2 regions of the Paenibacillus sp. 1SOY10 genome follow, and region 2 is predicted to be linked to the other one. Evidence: predicted binding sites of a transcription regulator. Region 2 holds the regulator's gene; the other holds the start of a gene.
What was found. Region 2 encodes Rex, which represses fermentation and respiration genes when NADH is low (regulators of the CRP and FNR family bind a similar motif). Its sites were predicted from a motif close to TTGTGAAATATTTCACAA; they were not measured.

Region 1 (7,968 bases), on a different contig from region 2:
GGTAAATTCTGCGGCAATCATCGCTGTTCTGAGTGACCTTCGTTCGTTTGAACAAGCAGACACTATTTATAGTCAGACCGTGAAGCTTGGGGTAATGACGGAGGAGATCAAGAAGACCAATCTTGAACGAATACAGAAAAATTATGGCGATATCGGACCTGAGCGACTGCATCAAATCAATTTGCTTGACGCAGGACTCGTCTCCATGCAACTTATGCTACTCGCTAAATCCAGAGGATACGATACCGTACCTATGGGCGGATATAATCCCGAGCTATTTGCCGAAGTCTTTGAAATTCCCGAGACTCTGAAGCCAACGATATTAATCGCAATCGGCAAGGCCGCCAAGCCGGCGAACCCTTCGCCGCGCCTTTCCGTAGATGACGTAACCTACTGGAATTCCTTCGATAAGTAATCCAATCACACTCAACGAGCTCAGTCTTTTATTGACTCAACACCTTCAAGGGCACGTCACCATATCTTACGATATGGGGCTGCCTTGGGGGTGTTTTTTGCATCCTTCTAGAGGTTGTTTAAGAAGTCGTCTTCCCAGGATGGAGTTGTTCTAAGAGAGTATAGACTTTGCACTTTACATAGTTCATCTCAATAGATCATCAACTTGATCTCAATTTAGCTTTGTTTAAAGCTTACATCGATATTACAATAAAGGTCATAATTATCGTGAAAAGGTGAACGTACTCATCTTCATTTTGCACAGAGAAAGGTGGAGCTTGGCATGTCGATTACGCAGCAGCGCGAAGTGAATTTGGACAGCGCGCGCCATTATGTAGAGCAAGTGTATCAAGCGGTACAACAAAGAAATCCGGGGGAACATGAATTCCATCAAGCCGTTAAGGAGATTCTTGATTCACTGGTTCCTGTGTTCGCGAAGCATCCGAAATTTCAGGAGCAAGGCATTCTGGAGCGTATCGTTGAACCAGAAAGATTGATTACGTTCCGTGTGCCATGGGTCGATGATCAAGGCAAGGTACAGGTCAATCGTGGCTTCCGCGTCCAATTCAGCAGCGCGATCGGACCCTACAAAGGGGGCCTTCGTTTCCACCCTTCCGTGAATGCAAGCATTATCAAGTTCCTGGGCTTCGAGCAAATTTTCAAGAACTCCTTGACCGGTCTGCCGATTGGCGGCGGTAAAGGCGGCTCGGACTTTGATCCCAAAGGAAAATCCGATCTTGAAGTCATGCGCTTTACTCAAAGCTTCATGACCGAATTATCCAAATACATCGGTCCCGACACCGACGTTCCTGCGGGAGATATCGGCGTTGGTGCCCGGGAAATCGGCTACATGTTCGGACAATACAAACGCCTTTATGGTAATGAAACTGGCGTACTGACAGGCAAGGGCTTGCCTTATGGCGGCAGTCTGACCCGGACAGAAGCTACGGGTTACGGACTGGTCTACTTTACAGCGGAGATGCTGGCCAGCCGGGGTGAAAGCTTTGTAGGCAAAACCGTGGTTGTGTCAGGCTCGGGCAACGTATCGATTTATGCGATTGAGAAGGCGCAGCAATTCGGTGCCAAAGTTGTAGCTTGCAGTGATTCGGGCGGTTATATCTACGATCCTAACGGCATTAACCTCGATACGGTTAAGCGGTTGAAGGAAGTAGAAAGAAAACGGATCAAGGAATATGTGAATGAGCATCCGACTGCCGAGTATGTGGAAGGCTGTCGCAGCATCTGGAGCATTCCTTGTGACATCGCTTTGCCTTGTGCAACGCAGAATGAAATCGATGAAGCCTCAGCCAAGCAGCTTGTAGCTGGTGGAGTCAAATACGTAGCCGAGGGCGCAAACATGCCTTCGTCTTTGGAAGCGATCGAGGTGTACTTGAAGAACGATGTATACTTTGGACCTGCCAAAGCCGCCAATGCCGGGGGCGTAGCTGTCTCCGCTCTGGAAATGTCCCAGAACAGTGCAAGACTCTCCTGGACCTTTGAGGAAGTTGACGACAAGTTGAAGGATATTATGAAAAATATTTATCGTAACAGTGTCAATGCTGCGGAAGAATACGGTCATGTGGATAATCTCGTAGTCGGCTCCAATATTGCCGGCTTCCTGAAGGTAGCCAATGCCATGCTCGCACACGGCATCGTGTAGTTAATATAGCCTTTTGTTCAAAATAAGGGCCATCCTCCATGTAGATGAATACTACAGGAGGATGGCCCTTTAATGATATAAGCTTAATATGCCAAGGCATCAAGCGCGTGGATATGAGACAGATAGCGAATGTTGCTCGCTTCCTTCATTAGTGTAGCTGGCAACCCGCGCAATTGCGTGTTGTTCGCACCGACCGTTGCCACGGCATCCTTACGGCCCAGGCTCGCCAGCGTGCCCGAGTTTACGGGATGGAAATCTTCTAATGCTTTACCTTCAAGCTGGGCGAACAGGTTATAGCCGATCAGCTCGCCCATTTGCCAAGCAATCTGGGCGGTTGGTGGATAGGGACGACCGTCTGGTCCCATATACACAGCACTATCGCCAGCCACGAATACGTCAGGATGGGATATGGATTGCAATTGGTCGTTGACCGAAGCCCGACCGCGGTTAACTTCCAATCCCGATTGCCCTACCAGCGGATGACCTTGCACGCCGCCCGTCCAGACAAAGGTATTGGCGATTACTTTCTGCCCATCCTTCAGATCGATAGCATTTCCTTCTACGTTCGTTACAGGCAACCCTGTCAGGAAAGTAACTCCACGCTTCTCCAGACTGGCCGTTGCTCGCTGAATCAGTACATCCGGCAACACTGGCAGAATTTTCGGACCAGCTTCCACAAGCAACAGCTTGATCGCTTCGCGTGGAACGCCGTATTTCTTCGTCAGCTCCGGCAGTTTGTCGGCTATCTCTCCGACCAATTCTACACCCGTCAATCCGCCGCCACCGATCAGAATAGTAGCATCGGCCTCATTGCCGGATACCGCATATTCACGAATACGTGCTTCAATATGGCTGTGAATTTTCCCGGCATCCTTGGCCGATTTCAGTACCATACTATATTGCTCCAGCCCAGGGATGCCAAAATACGCCGTGGTACTGCCCAGGCCAACCACCAAGGCGTCGTAGGATAACAAGGTACCGTCGGACAGCTTAACCTCCTTGTTGTCTACAGAGAAGCTCTCTACCTTGGCGATTCGCAGATCAATATCCTTGCCCTTGAACAACTTCTCCAGCGGCAACGCTACAGCACGTTCAGACACACTGCCTGCCGCCAGACGGTGAAGCTCGGTAATAATCTGATGCGTCGGATATTGATTCACTACCGTTACCCGCGCTTGTGACTTATCCATATATTTGCGAACGGTCAAAGCGCTAAGCACTCCGCCGTAACCAGCACCCAAAATCAAAATATGTTTTGACATCGTCTTATCCCCCGTTATTTTTGTTGGCTATCCCGTTCACCGGACACTTGCAGATAAGCGTTCATAAAGCGAAATAGCTTCTGAGCTTGCGGATCCTTGAGCATCTTCATAAGCCCAAACAGGCCGATTGTCTCTTGACTAGCTTCCGCCCGGTCTTTGGCCTCGATAACATTCGCCGCGACTTGCTTCACCTTGCCTACAGCCGGTCCGGCCACTTCGGAAAACCCGCCGACGATATCATTCTTCAACACTTCATCGGTGGCTACCGATTTAGCAAAATCATAGGTTTGGGTCAGCGCGCCCAGCATCTCATTAATCTTGGGAAGCTGTTCTACCAGTGCATTCAGCGACTGCTGCACCTCTGGCTTCAAGAGCTGCTCGAGCAACTCCTGCTGGCCGGTAGCGGTTACACTCGGCTCGATCTTGGATTCTGTAATCGTTTCTGACATATCCCATTCTCCTTTAACATAGTGTAGGGACTAGCTGGCCGAATCGTGAATCAGATGCTTCTTCTTACGATATATCCTAAAATGTGGCAAGCTAGTGAAAAATTGCACATCTAAAAACGCAACAATCATGTAACAACACGTTTAAAATTGTACCATAAAATTAACAAAAAAGAACCGTGAAAGTGATATTTTTCACGGCACCTAATTATTTTTATATTATTTGTATGCATTAAGACCCAGTTCTTGCGGCGATACCAGCTTTAAGAATTCGTAAAATAGCTTTTCGGTAGGCGATAACTCCCGGTTGATGGGGATAATGACCCCGACGTCGCGAATGACCTCCGGCTCTTGCATCGGCAAAGACACAATGGAGGAAGGAATATGTTCACCAAGCGCAATTTCCGGCAGCAACGTTAACCCCAAATCGGCGGACACCAGCCCCTTAATCGCATCCAGATCATCTCCCTCAAAGGATACCTTCGGCTGGAAGCCTTCTTGCTCACACGCCTCCACGACGATTTCCCGCAAAATAAATCCCTGCGGAAACAGTACAAAACCATCGTCCTTCAGGTCGCTAAGCTTGATGGAGGCTCGGCCAGCCAGGCGATGTCCTGCAGGCAGGAGCGCCTTGAACTTCTCCCGGAAGAGCACTTCACTCTTCACCTGCGGCTCCTTCTTCGGAACCGGCCCCATCATCGCCAGGTTGATCTCACCACCAATCACCCCATCGAGCAATTCACGGTATGATCCATGCTGTAATTGAAAATGCACCTGCGGATGAAGGCGGCGGAAGGCCGACACGACGGAGGGGACCATATTGGCTGCCAAGCTGCTGGGGAACCCGATTCTCACCGTCCCGCGCTCCGGGTCAAGATATTCATCGATCTCCTGACGCGCATGCTCAATGAGCTTCATGAGCTGTTCCATATGCCCCAGGAACTGCCGACCTACCGGTGTCAGCTTCACTTTGCGACCTTCATGGACGAACAAGTCTACGCCAAGCTCGGATTCCAGCTTGAAGATTTGCCTGCTCACCGCCGACTGCGATACATGCAGCGCATACGATGCCTCCGTAACGTGCTCCAGCTTGGCCGTTTCGATAAAATATTGAATTTGCCGTAGCTCCATTTCCTTCACCCCCGCATGCTCATTTTACTAATCTATGGTCTGACCCTAGCTCTTCCTGGATTATTCCAAGTCCGTTCGGATTCTAAACAACTTTACATTGCATGTAAATAGTTTAAATACCATTATATCGACTTCATCCGGGAAACGGAAGCCAAGAAAGCGATTTCCCTTTTCTTGGCGGAAATGAGTACGTTAAAAAGGCGATGCAGGGTTTCCTTCCTGCACCGCCTTTTTAAGATAAAGAAATCATTAAGTATCTAGTTAAACCATTCGCCCGTTTAGCACTAGCGTCCTAGCCTTCAGGACGGTCCAACCGGTAGAGATTACGGTATCTTGGCTCCTTCTCCAACAGCTCGGCATGAGTGCCACGCATGACGATACGGCCATGCTCCATAAAGATCACTTCATCCATCTGCTCCGCACCCACCAGATGATGTGTCACCCAGATTAGCGACTTGCCTTGCGTCGTACGGAAGACCGTCGACAACAGCTCACGCTCGGTACGGGGGTCAAGCCCGACCGTAGGCTCGTCCAGAATCAGCACCGGCGTATTCTGAAGTAGCACGCGAGCCAGGGCTACACGCTGCCGCTCTCCGCCGGAGAAGCGTTGTCCTGTTTCGCGCATCTGCGTATCCAGGCCCTTCGGCAGAGAAGCGATCAGTGGCCCAAGCTGCGCGGCTTCCGCAGCTTGCAGCACTTCCTCGTCCGTGGCCTCGCCCCGGCCAAGGCGGATATTGTTCGCCACCGTTGTGTCGAACAGGTGGGGGCTTTGGTTCAGGACGGAGATGACCTCCGGCATCCGGTCCCCCCAGGCGGACGCGGATAAGCCATTAATCATCACCGTCCCCGCACTTGGGGCAAGCGCCCCCTGAATCAGCTTCAGCAGCGTCGATTTACCAGCGCCGCTGCGCCCGATCACCGCCACCCGCTTGCCCTGCGGGATGTCCAGCGACACGCCGTCCACGGAGGCGGCGTCTTGCTCGGCGTAAGCGAAGCGTACGCCATCCAGGCGCAGCGTAGCTGCGCTTGGTGCAGGCGCAGCGACCGCCAGGCCCGCCGCGGTGGGCCCCGGCGAGGCTGAACGTGCCACCTCGCCGTCAAGACGGCCAGGCGAGCTCGCGTCGCCACGGCCTGCCAAGCCCGGCTCGCGCGTTGCCGCAGCAGCCTCGTCGCCCCCGCCCGCGATGCGCGCGAGGCGTTCCAGCGACACGCGGTATTGCGGCGTGCGCTCCACCGCCTCCGAGACAGGCAAGAAGGCGTCTGCCAGCGGGAAGACGGTCAGCACGAACGCAGCGATCAGCGTAACGTCTATATGCCCTTCCAGCGCTTGGCCACCCGCCCAATACACCATCGACACCGCGATAAGGCCCACGATAAGCTGGCCTATCAAGCTGCGCCAACGCGCCCAGGCCCGCAGACGGCGGTCTTTGCGAGCCACCGCTGCCTCATCCTGCTCATAGGCGGCGAGGAACTCCGCAGAGCGTCCACTGATCATCCAATCACCTATGCCCATTACAGCATCAGTCAAAGTCTGATACAACCCATTACGTTCCCGTTTCACTTCCTCGTTCAAACGACGTGTCAGCCATAACGAGAAATAAGGGAGCAGGAAGACCAATACGAACAGATAACCCGCCAGTAGCAAAGCAAACGTAACGTCGAACACGCCCATGGCAATCACAACAGCCGCATATAGAATAAGCGCTACTACGCTTGGAAATACGGTACGAATATATACATTCTGCAATTGCTCAATATCGTCAGCCAGCGCGCCCAGAATATCTCCCGTCCGATAACGCGAACGCAAGAACAAGGCCTGAGGTTCCAACACACGGTACAAGCGTACCCGCATCCGAGCCAGAATTCTCAGCACCGTATCATGCCCCACCAACCGTTCGACATAGTGAATGACCGCACGGCTGATCCCAAAGGTCCGAACCCCTACAATCGGTACGTAGACAAGCAAGATATTATAAGGCTGTAGCGCTGATTTGGAAATCAGAAACCCGGAGGTAAACATCAGCATCGCAGCCGCCAGCAGTGTTAGCGTACCCAGCAGCAAGTAGAGGGCAAAGCGCCCGCTGTAGATGCGAAAATAGGGCAGAATCCAGGATTGCCGGTTCATATAATCTCCTCCCGCTGCGCTGTGACCATAGCATAATAAGCTCCCTGCCGGGCCATCAGTTCCTCATGGGTACCTGTCTCCGCCACACGCCCCTGCTCCATCACCACTATCCGGTCCATCTGCCGCATCCAGTGGAGCCGGTGCGTAGCCAGAATGACCAGCTTCCCTTCAAATAAAGGCAACATCTCGCTCTTCAATTCATATTCCGTTTCAATGTCCAGATGAGCGGTTGGCTCGTCGAGCAAAATAATCGGCCTGCGGCTTAGCAGCGCACGAGCCAAGGCTACACGTTGCTCCTGACCGCCGCTCAGAGAACGGCCTCCGCCACCGATCGGTTCATCCAGCCCCTTGGGCAGACTATCCACCAGTCCTCCCAGCCCTGCCGCAGTTGTCGCACGCGCTACCTCCGTCAGAGAAGCGTCTGGAGCGTTAAAGCGAATATTTTCGGCCAACGTATGACTGAAAATGTAGGGACTCTGCGGGATATAGGTGATTTGCTGCCGCCAAGCGGTCGAAGTCAGATCGCCAAGTTGTACCCCGTTCAGCTCAAAGCCACCGGAGCTAGGACGCAGGAAGCCACCAAGAACGTCGATCAGGGTTGACTTGCCTGCTCCACTCTCGCCGATGATACCTATCTTCCCAATCCCGGTAAAAGCAAGCTCTACTTCCTCCAAAGAAGACTTTCCGCCTTCTTCATGAATCACGCCTATCCCCTGCAAACGAAGCTCACTCTCCTTCGTCCATGCGGTTACGGCTTCCGGCGGCACGGCCGAGGAACGAACTGCTTCCTCCACCCCGGCCGCCACAATCGCATTCATCGCTTCCCCCGCTTCCTTCCCGTCCAGGGTCGCATGGAAATCTGCACCAACCATGCGGACCGGCAAGAAGTAT
Region 2 (7,968 bases):
TGTCCCAGTTCATGAACCGCAACCCGGCGTTTCTCTTCTTCCGCTGCTTGACGATCGGTCTTCTCGCCCATGAGTACCTTGTCGATCGCCATCGACAAATGCTCGGGGGCAATTTGCTCCAGCTTATCACGCATCGCATAAATCGCTGCCTCGTTCATGACACTCTCAAGCTGAGCCCCGGAGAAGCCAAAGGATTCTTCGGCCACCTTGTCCAAATCGACGTTGTCCTGCATCGGCTTGTTGGCCGCGTGCAGTTCCAGAATGCTGCGGCGCCCTTTCTTGTCCGGCAAGTCTACCTGAATATGCCGATCGAAGCGTCCCGGACGCAGTAAGGCACTATCCAGCATCTCCTTACGGTTAGTCGCGGCAACGAGCAAGATGCGTGGGGTATCCGAAGAATAAATCCCATCCATCTCGGTCAGCAACTGGTTCAAGGTCTGATCATACTCGCGTTGCTGTCCGCCTTCCCGCTTGCCACCAATGACTTCAATTTCATCAATAAAAATAACAGCGTTCTCTTTGTTTTCCTTAGCTGCACGAGTTCGGGCCTCCTTGAACAGCTCACGAATCCGGCTGGCCCCCACGCCAACATACATTTCCACGAACTCACTACCCGAGGCCGCTACGAATACAGCATTGGTGTAGTAAGCAGCCGCTTTGGCCAGCAACGTCTTCCCGGTTCCCGGAGGTCCGGTAAGCAAAATCCCCTTAATGGGGCGAATGCCAAATTTGCTGATTTCCTCATGCCGCACCATAAAATCCAGTGCTTCCCTCAGCTCTTGCTTGGCGCTCTCTTGACCTCCAATTTGATCAAACGTCAATTTGGCCGGAGCGCGCTTCTTGCGTTTTCGTTCCTGACCGGCTCCGATCGCCAGTCCGCCTCCGCGCATTTTAATCGCCATCAACAATGCGCCGAGCATCACCAGCGATAACAGGAGGGGAATCATGTTCACTACGCCGGTTATCCCTAGAAATATAAGCAGTACAGGGACAAAACCAACAGCAACCTCCACCATCCATCTACGCATTAGGCCATACCCCCATCCGCTGTGGCGTACGCGGCAAAATAATAAACTTACTGCTTTGCCCGTCCGTTAATGTGATATAGACATACTCATTGTCCATTTCCGCCGTGGCTTTGAGTTCTTTATGATCTTGTTCCATTTGCTCCAGAGCTGCCGTAATCTCCGTATATTGCTTGTTCTCCATCGCCTGAGCGACAGCAAACATGGCATTCTCCCATAGCTCGTTCAATTCCGGAGAAGCATTGTCCGCCACATCTATCTTCAATTCACGGGTGCCGATTTGCTTCTTCCCATCCTGCTCCAAATGCCGAATCACAGCTCCCAAATCGGTACCTGGTACCAAATCCAGCTTGACACCAAGCTCCTTAGGCTGTATATCCAGCTGCACCTGACTCACACCTTCAACATCCTTTAACAAGTTCTCCAGCGGGCGTTCTATTGCCCATTCTTGGTAAAGGAACCAACCGCCGAACAGTACAACTCCGGAAATGACGATACTGGCAGCAACTCGTCCAACACGCAGTTTCACGCGTTTGCCTCCTTTATCTGTAATAAATTATTCCGCCATAAGGCAGCTTCAAATATAGAATTAATTATATCTTTTTGTATATCATTGTTACAAACAATAGTATATCATACCGTATATCAAAATTCGAAAAAAAAGAATGGAAAACAAAAAAACAGTTTCGAAAGATCAGGTCTGCATCCTGAACTTCGAAACTGCTATGTCATGTCAACGATTAGGTAACGTAAATACCTCTGACAAAGGTTCGCCGGTACTGAAGCTGAAGAACCGATAATAATGATGGGCTTGCTGCTTGTAGAACAATTGCCAGACCAACTGGTCATTATAAATTCCCGGCAACAGACGGACCACCTCGATATCCGGCAACGTTTCCTTGATGATCCCTCTGATCTGGTCTTCGGACTTGCCTTCAGACAACAGGCGGACTTCCGGTTTCCCGTCTTGCGGTAACCAGACCATAATCTCCCGCCCATCCTCATCCTGTCCTTGAATCACAAAGCAAACCTTGTCCCAGACCGACTTCCATACCTCATCGCTGCGGACCAGTTCTGTCTCCTGTTTGGCTTGCTGAACCGCCGCCCTTTCGGCTTCCCAAGTATCCTCGTGAATATATATGTAGAACCGGTAGAGACCGATGAGCACTATCAACAGAATAATGATGGAGAGCAGGATCCATTGGGTTCGCTTCCTCAACCTTCTCTTCCTTTCTCTAAGCAGGCAACTGTAAGCCTCTTTTATCTTTCACCATGTATACTCACAGTGTACACCTGTATCTATATCAGTTGGACGGAACGATTAACGTGTCAATAACCCGTCAAATGCCTCTTGAGCCTCATAACGGATACGCTCTTCATCAAGTGTCAGGCAAGCCCCGTTCTTCACAACTTGCTTCCCATTAACCCATACATGCTCTACATCCCCTGAACCAGCGGAGTAAACCGCATGAGATACATAGTCCGTCTTCGGAACGAAATGTGCCTGTTCCGTGTTCAGCGCAATGAAATCTGCCTTCATTCCGGCAGCAAGCTTACCCGTCTCGGGCAAGAATACGGAACGCGCTCCGTATTCGGTCCCCATCTTCAGCGCTTCAAGTGCCGGAACAGCCGTAGGATCCCCAGATACTCCTTTATGAATCAAGGCCGCCAGACGAACTTCCTCCAGCATATCCAGATTATTGTTACTAGCCGGACCATCTGTGCCGAGGGATACGACGATGCCCTTCTTCAGCATTTCCGGCACACGGGCTACTCCGCTAGCCAACTTCAGGTTACTGCCCGGATTATGCGATACCGTCACTTGATGAGCCGCCAAAATATCCAGCTCCTCATCTGTTAAATGCACAGCATGGGCTAATAGAGTAGGCCGTGAGAACATGCCCAGATTCAATAAATGTTGAACCGGACGGACTCCGTAATCTTTAACATTTTGTTCAACTTCAGCCCGGGTCTCCGACATATGAGTATGCATCGGCAAATCCAGATCATGGGCCGCCTGTACGAATTTCTGAATGAACTCTGGCGGACAGGTATACGGAGCATGCGGCGATAACATCGTCGTAATCCGTCCATCCGCCTGACCCTGCCAATTACGAGCAAAGGCAATGGCTTCGTTCAGCTTCTGATCTTGTACCTCGGGTGGACATAGACCAATGGCCCCCCGCATAAGCACAGCCCGAATACCGGATTCCTGGGCGACCTTGGCCACCTCATCCATATGATCATACATGTCCAGGAAGGTCGTAGTCCCCCCCTTGAGCATTTCCAATACCGACAATGCCGTGCCAACACGTACATCCTCTGCTGTAAATTTGGCTTCCATCGGCCACATCTTTTCTTCGAGCCAGGTTTGCAGCACCATGTCGTCACCGTAACCTCTTAGCAGTGACATAGCAGCATGGCCATGGGTATTAATCAACCCGGGAAGAAACAGCAGGCCTTTACCATCAAAGCTTTCTGCACCCTCCACACCTTCGGGGCGTTCTTCCCCAATGTAAGTGATTGTATCACCCTCAACCAGCATATAACCTTGAATAACCGGACGCTCCTGATCCAATACCGCGAACGTCCCGTTCTTTATTAACCATTTTCGACTCATACTTCAGCATGTTCCTTTCCATTTTCCAGATAATAGGCCAGACTCAATAAGTCCGTTGTAAAGTCAGCCGCATGAATCCGTACTTCCGGCGGAACCTTCAATATGGTAGGGGCAAAATTCAATATTGCTCCGATGCCTGCGGCTACCAGTTGGTCTGCAACTCGTTGGGCTTCGAAATCCGGTACGGTAATGATGCCGATACGAATTTTTTCCTTCCTGACTGTATCCACCAACTCTTCAATCGGCCGGATCGTAATATTATTGATCTGCGTTCCGATTTTGTCTGGAGAAGCATCAAACACCGCCACAATCTTCATGTTATCCTTCAGATAAGCATTGTAATTGGATAACGCATGACCAAGATTACCAGCACCCACAAGGGCTACATTGATCTGTTGGTCGAGATTTAAAATCTGTTGAATCTTCTCAATGAGATAGGCAACGTCGTAGCCGATGCCCTTACGTCCAAAGTCTCCGAAATACGCCAAGTCCTTGCGAATTTGCGCTGGATTCAAATCCAGCTTCTGGCCCAGTTCCTGGGATGATACCGTAGGAACTTCCCTCCGGCTTAATTCATTCAAGAAGCGCAGATACACCGGCAATCGACGGACCACCGCATCAGAAATTTTATCTGATTTCATAATCATTCCCCCTCATCAACTTTACTTCATTTCATCAGCTTGATCAGCTTCATCAACCTGCAGCCATTCCGAGATACGTGAGACCATTTGGCCTAGCGGCATATGCTCCATCTTCGGTCCGGGCAAAGAATATAAGAAATACTTTCCGTAGTAGGATTCCAAGATACGTGTATCATAAACAATCACAATGCCGCGGTCCTGTGACGAACGTACCAGTCGTCCAAAACCCTGCTTGAAGCGGATGACCGCCTGCGGCACAGATAACTTCATAAATGGATTCTTCTTCTCGCGTTGTAATCGTTCGCTCTTCGCCTCCACCAGCGGATGGTTCGGCGGTTGGAAGGGTAAACGGACAATCGCCAGACTCGTCAGAGCCTCGCCAGGAATGTCAACACCTTCCCAGAAGCTGCTTGTGCCAAGCAGAACGGAAGCATCTTGCCCTTGGAAGCGACGCGTCAATTTGGTTCTGCTCCCGCTATCCATCCCCTGCCCAATCACTGTAATGCCCTTCTGGGCCAGCAAGGTCTTCAGCGGCTCATATACTTGTCGCAGCATCCGGTATGATGTGAATAACACCATCATTCTTCCCCGGGTTACTACTGCGGAGTCAGCAAGAGACTGTACCAGTGTATTGACGAAATGATCGTCACCTACTCCGCCCTTGACACTAGGGAAATCCCGCGGGATGACGAGCAGCGCCTGATCACGGTAATTAAACGGCGATGGGAGCATCGTGGTGACAAGCTTGTTCTCGCTTGCCGCCTCCGCTAAGCCCAGTTGTTCCACCATATACTGAAATGATTTATCGACCGACAAGGTAGCCGAGGTCATCACCACGCTCTTCTTCTTGTCGAAGAAATATTCCTTCAGTTGGGCACTGACGTCAATAGGTACCGCGTACATCTGCAACGAACGACTACGATAGTTACCGCTCGCTTCCATCCAGTACACCGTATCATCGCTCTCCAGCTTCATGAAGAACCGCAGTGCTTCCCGTTCGGTCGCCAGATCCTTGAACAAACCGCTGATGTCAGTCAGCAAGCTCTCAGACCCGTAATCATCCTGGTCCTCACGAATTTCGCTGAGCATGCGTTCACCCTTGCGGAGAACATCCCCCAACGCAACATATATTTGATTCTCCAGAGCGGTCAAGGTATCCCATTCCTTGGGCTCCTTACCTGGCAAGAGTCGATACACGAATTGCCCCGGATCACCAGGTGCCGCGTCACTACGATCCGGCATCAATGAGAACAATTGCTCGCTTAACTTGTCCCAGTTCTCCTTCACCTCAATCAGGTTCGGGTAGATACCATCAATGACCGTACACCATTCGCCTGACTTCTCGCCTGGCGAGGCTTGTAACGCAGCCCGCAAATTAGCCAGCTGACCGGTCTTGCTGTCCTTGAATAAACGAGTCAGAGTATGAACCACTGTAAAGTATTTCATATGGATACCCAAATGTTTGCCTGCTACATCCTCCAGATGGTGCGCTTCATCAATGACCAAATGCTCATAGCCCGGTAATAATTGATGTCCTGCCTGAATGTCAGTAAACAATTTGGAGTGATTCGTAATGACTACATCGGCTACTCCGGCCTCATGCTTGGCGCGGTGGTAGAAGCATTTACGGAACCAAGGGCACGATCGACCCAGGCAGGAATCCGATTCACTGGCCACCGTCTCCCAGAAATCACCTCCGCGATTTCCCAAGTTCAGTTCTTCATCATCGCCGTTACCCGTTTGAGTCAGCCACACAATCATCTGGGCAGCGATCATCACATCTTCTTTGGGAGTGGCGAAATCTTTCCTGCTTATTTTATGTTCAAATTTGCGCAAGCACAAATAATGCTGCCTTCCTTTAAATACCGCTGCCCGGAACGGGAACGGCACGACCTCTGTCAAGAGCGGGATGTCTCTCTCCCGAAGCTGCTCCTGCAAATTAATGGTATGGGTGCTGACCATAACCTTCTCATCTTGTTGAACACTGTGGTAAATGGCAGGCAACAAATAACCCAGCGATTTGCCCGTGCCTGTACCAGCCTCCACCATGAGGTGCTTCTCCTTAGCAAAGGCCTGCATCACTTCTTGCAGCATCAGGTTCTGTGCCTCGCGTTCCTCGTATTGTGGAAGGCGTTCCCGCAGCCGCTCACGTACTTGCTCCATAAATTGCTCGAAGCTGATGTTCTCAAGCGGGTTCCCCTCTATAGGATCCCGGGCTGGCTGAATATCCATCCAGTCCTCCGCTTGCAACGCGAATTGCCGGTAATACGTGAACCCGTCGTCAGCAGGCAACGTCTCGCGTTCCTTCTCCTGCACCATCGCGTCAAAAAACCAGCCAAGGTCGCTGTCCTCGCTGGCAAATAGATCATTCAGGCGCTGCAAGGTGAGCAAAGGAAGCTGTTCGCACTCCTCCAGACATTTCTGGAAGATGAGCGCGGTTGCCAAGGCATCGCTGTCCGCCCGATGTGGACGGTCATGCTGCACTTCGAATTCGGCCGAAACCATGCCGAGCTGATAGGAGGTCAAGGACGGAAACAGGATCTTTAAGAAATCCATCGTATCCAGTATTCGACCCGTGAACGGCAGATATCCCGTTTGGTCCAAAGCGGTCTGCAAAAAATTAAAATCGAACGCTACATTATGTCCAACAAGCACAACATCATTGAGAAGCGGCACCATCTCCATCATGACTTCATCCAAGTCCGGAGCGTCCTTCACTTCCTCCTCTGTAATTCCCGTAAGTCCGGTAATGAAGGGAGGAATCGGAACACTGGGCTTGACGAGGGATTGATATACCTGTGAAATGCTTTTATCTGGCTCTATAATGGCAAGTCCCACTTGAATAATTTCATCAGAGGACTGGTTACCCGTCGTTTCAAAATCAAGCACGGCATATTTCATTACGATTATAAGTCCCTTTCGTTCCAGTCTCTCTACAGCATAACAGAAGATTGCTCATTTGAAAATTAATACAAGACGGAATTTGTAATTTAAATCACAACAGAAAAACAAGCGACGCCCCGCTTCATACGGATAGCATCGCTTGATCAAACCTAGATATGAAGTACCTATAAATTCGGGTCCACTTCCGGTTTAAAAGCCCGGTTTTTCAGCATCCATTACAAGAGAGATGTCAATTCATTGCCATAAGAGAGCTTCCCCGTACTGTGAAGGCAAGCCTCCAGATTGGCCAGGGGTTCCGTCAGAGAAGGGTCACTATGGTGTGCCAAGGTAAAATACTCCTTCGCCTTGGCGAAGATCCCCTTCTGTGCTTCAATACAGCCCAAGGCATTATAGATGATCGAACGAAGCCGCTTACTCCCCGCCCGCTCCAGCACGAACCAGAAATGCTTCGCTGCATGCTCGCCTTGTTCCATGTGCAGATGGCACATCCCTAAGCAGGTGCGAGCCAACACACTGTCTGGATACTGCCTGATGACCTGCTCGAACTCTTCGAGTGCCTGGGGGAACATCAATAATTTATAATACCCCTGTCCCTTGATAAAACTTGGCGCGTCCATTTCGGGAAGCTCCGGCATATCCTTAAAATCAGGATTCCCCAGCTTTTGGCGTACATCCCCCATTTTCTCTTCGAAGCATAGCCATTCCTCAATAATTCCATCACTCATATGCTTGAGCAGATTCCACTGTTGTGCAAGCTCTTGCTTCTGGGCATCCCCAG

Region 1: AC1VOR_RS11915 (DUF1641 domain-containing protein) is a predicted target of Rex. The motif match lies at 3,917-3,934, and genes of this name have one in related genera.

What each region holds. Positions count from the first base shown of each region.
Region 1 is NZ_JBXENK010000003.1:234,418-242,385, reverse strand. It holds gene AC1VOR_RS11930 (nitroreductase family protein) at 1-415, shown strand, start outside; gene gdhA (NADP-specific glutamate dehydrogenase) at 737-2,113, shown strand; gene AC1VOR_RS11920 (NAD(P)/FAD-dependent oxidoreductase) at 2,197-3,375, opposite strand; gene AC1VOR_RS11915 (DUF1641 domain-containing protein) at 3,390-3,824, opposite strand; gene gltC (glutamate biosynthesis transcriptional regulator GltC) at 4,041-4,952, opposite strand; gene cydC (thiol reductant ABC exporter subunit CydC) at 5,245-7,077, opposite strand; gene cydD (thiol reductant ABC exporter subunit CydD) at 7,074-7,968, opposite strand, start outside.
Region 2 is NZ_JBXENK010000002.1:831,843-839,810, reverse strand. It holds gene AC1VOR_RS09800 (AAA family ATPase) at 1-1,028, opposite strand, end outside; gene AC1VOR_RS09795 (hypothetical protein) at 1,021-1,554, opposite strand; gene AC1VOR_RS09790 (cell wall elongation regulator TseB-like domain-containing protein) at 1,759-2,244, opposite strand; gene AC1VOR_RS09785 (amidohydrolase) at 2,347-3,645, opposite strand; gene AC1VOR_RS09780 (redox-sensing transcriptional repressor Rex) at 3,642-4,286, opposite strand; gene dinG (ATP-dependent DNA helicase DinG) at 4,308-7,187, opposite strand; gene AC1VOR_RS09770 (tetratricopeptide repeat protein) at 7,406-7,968, opposite strand, start outside.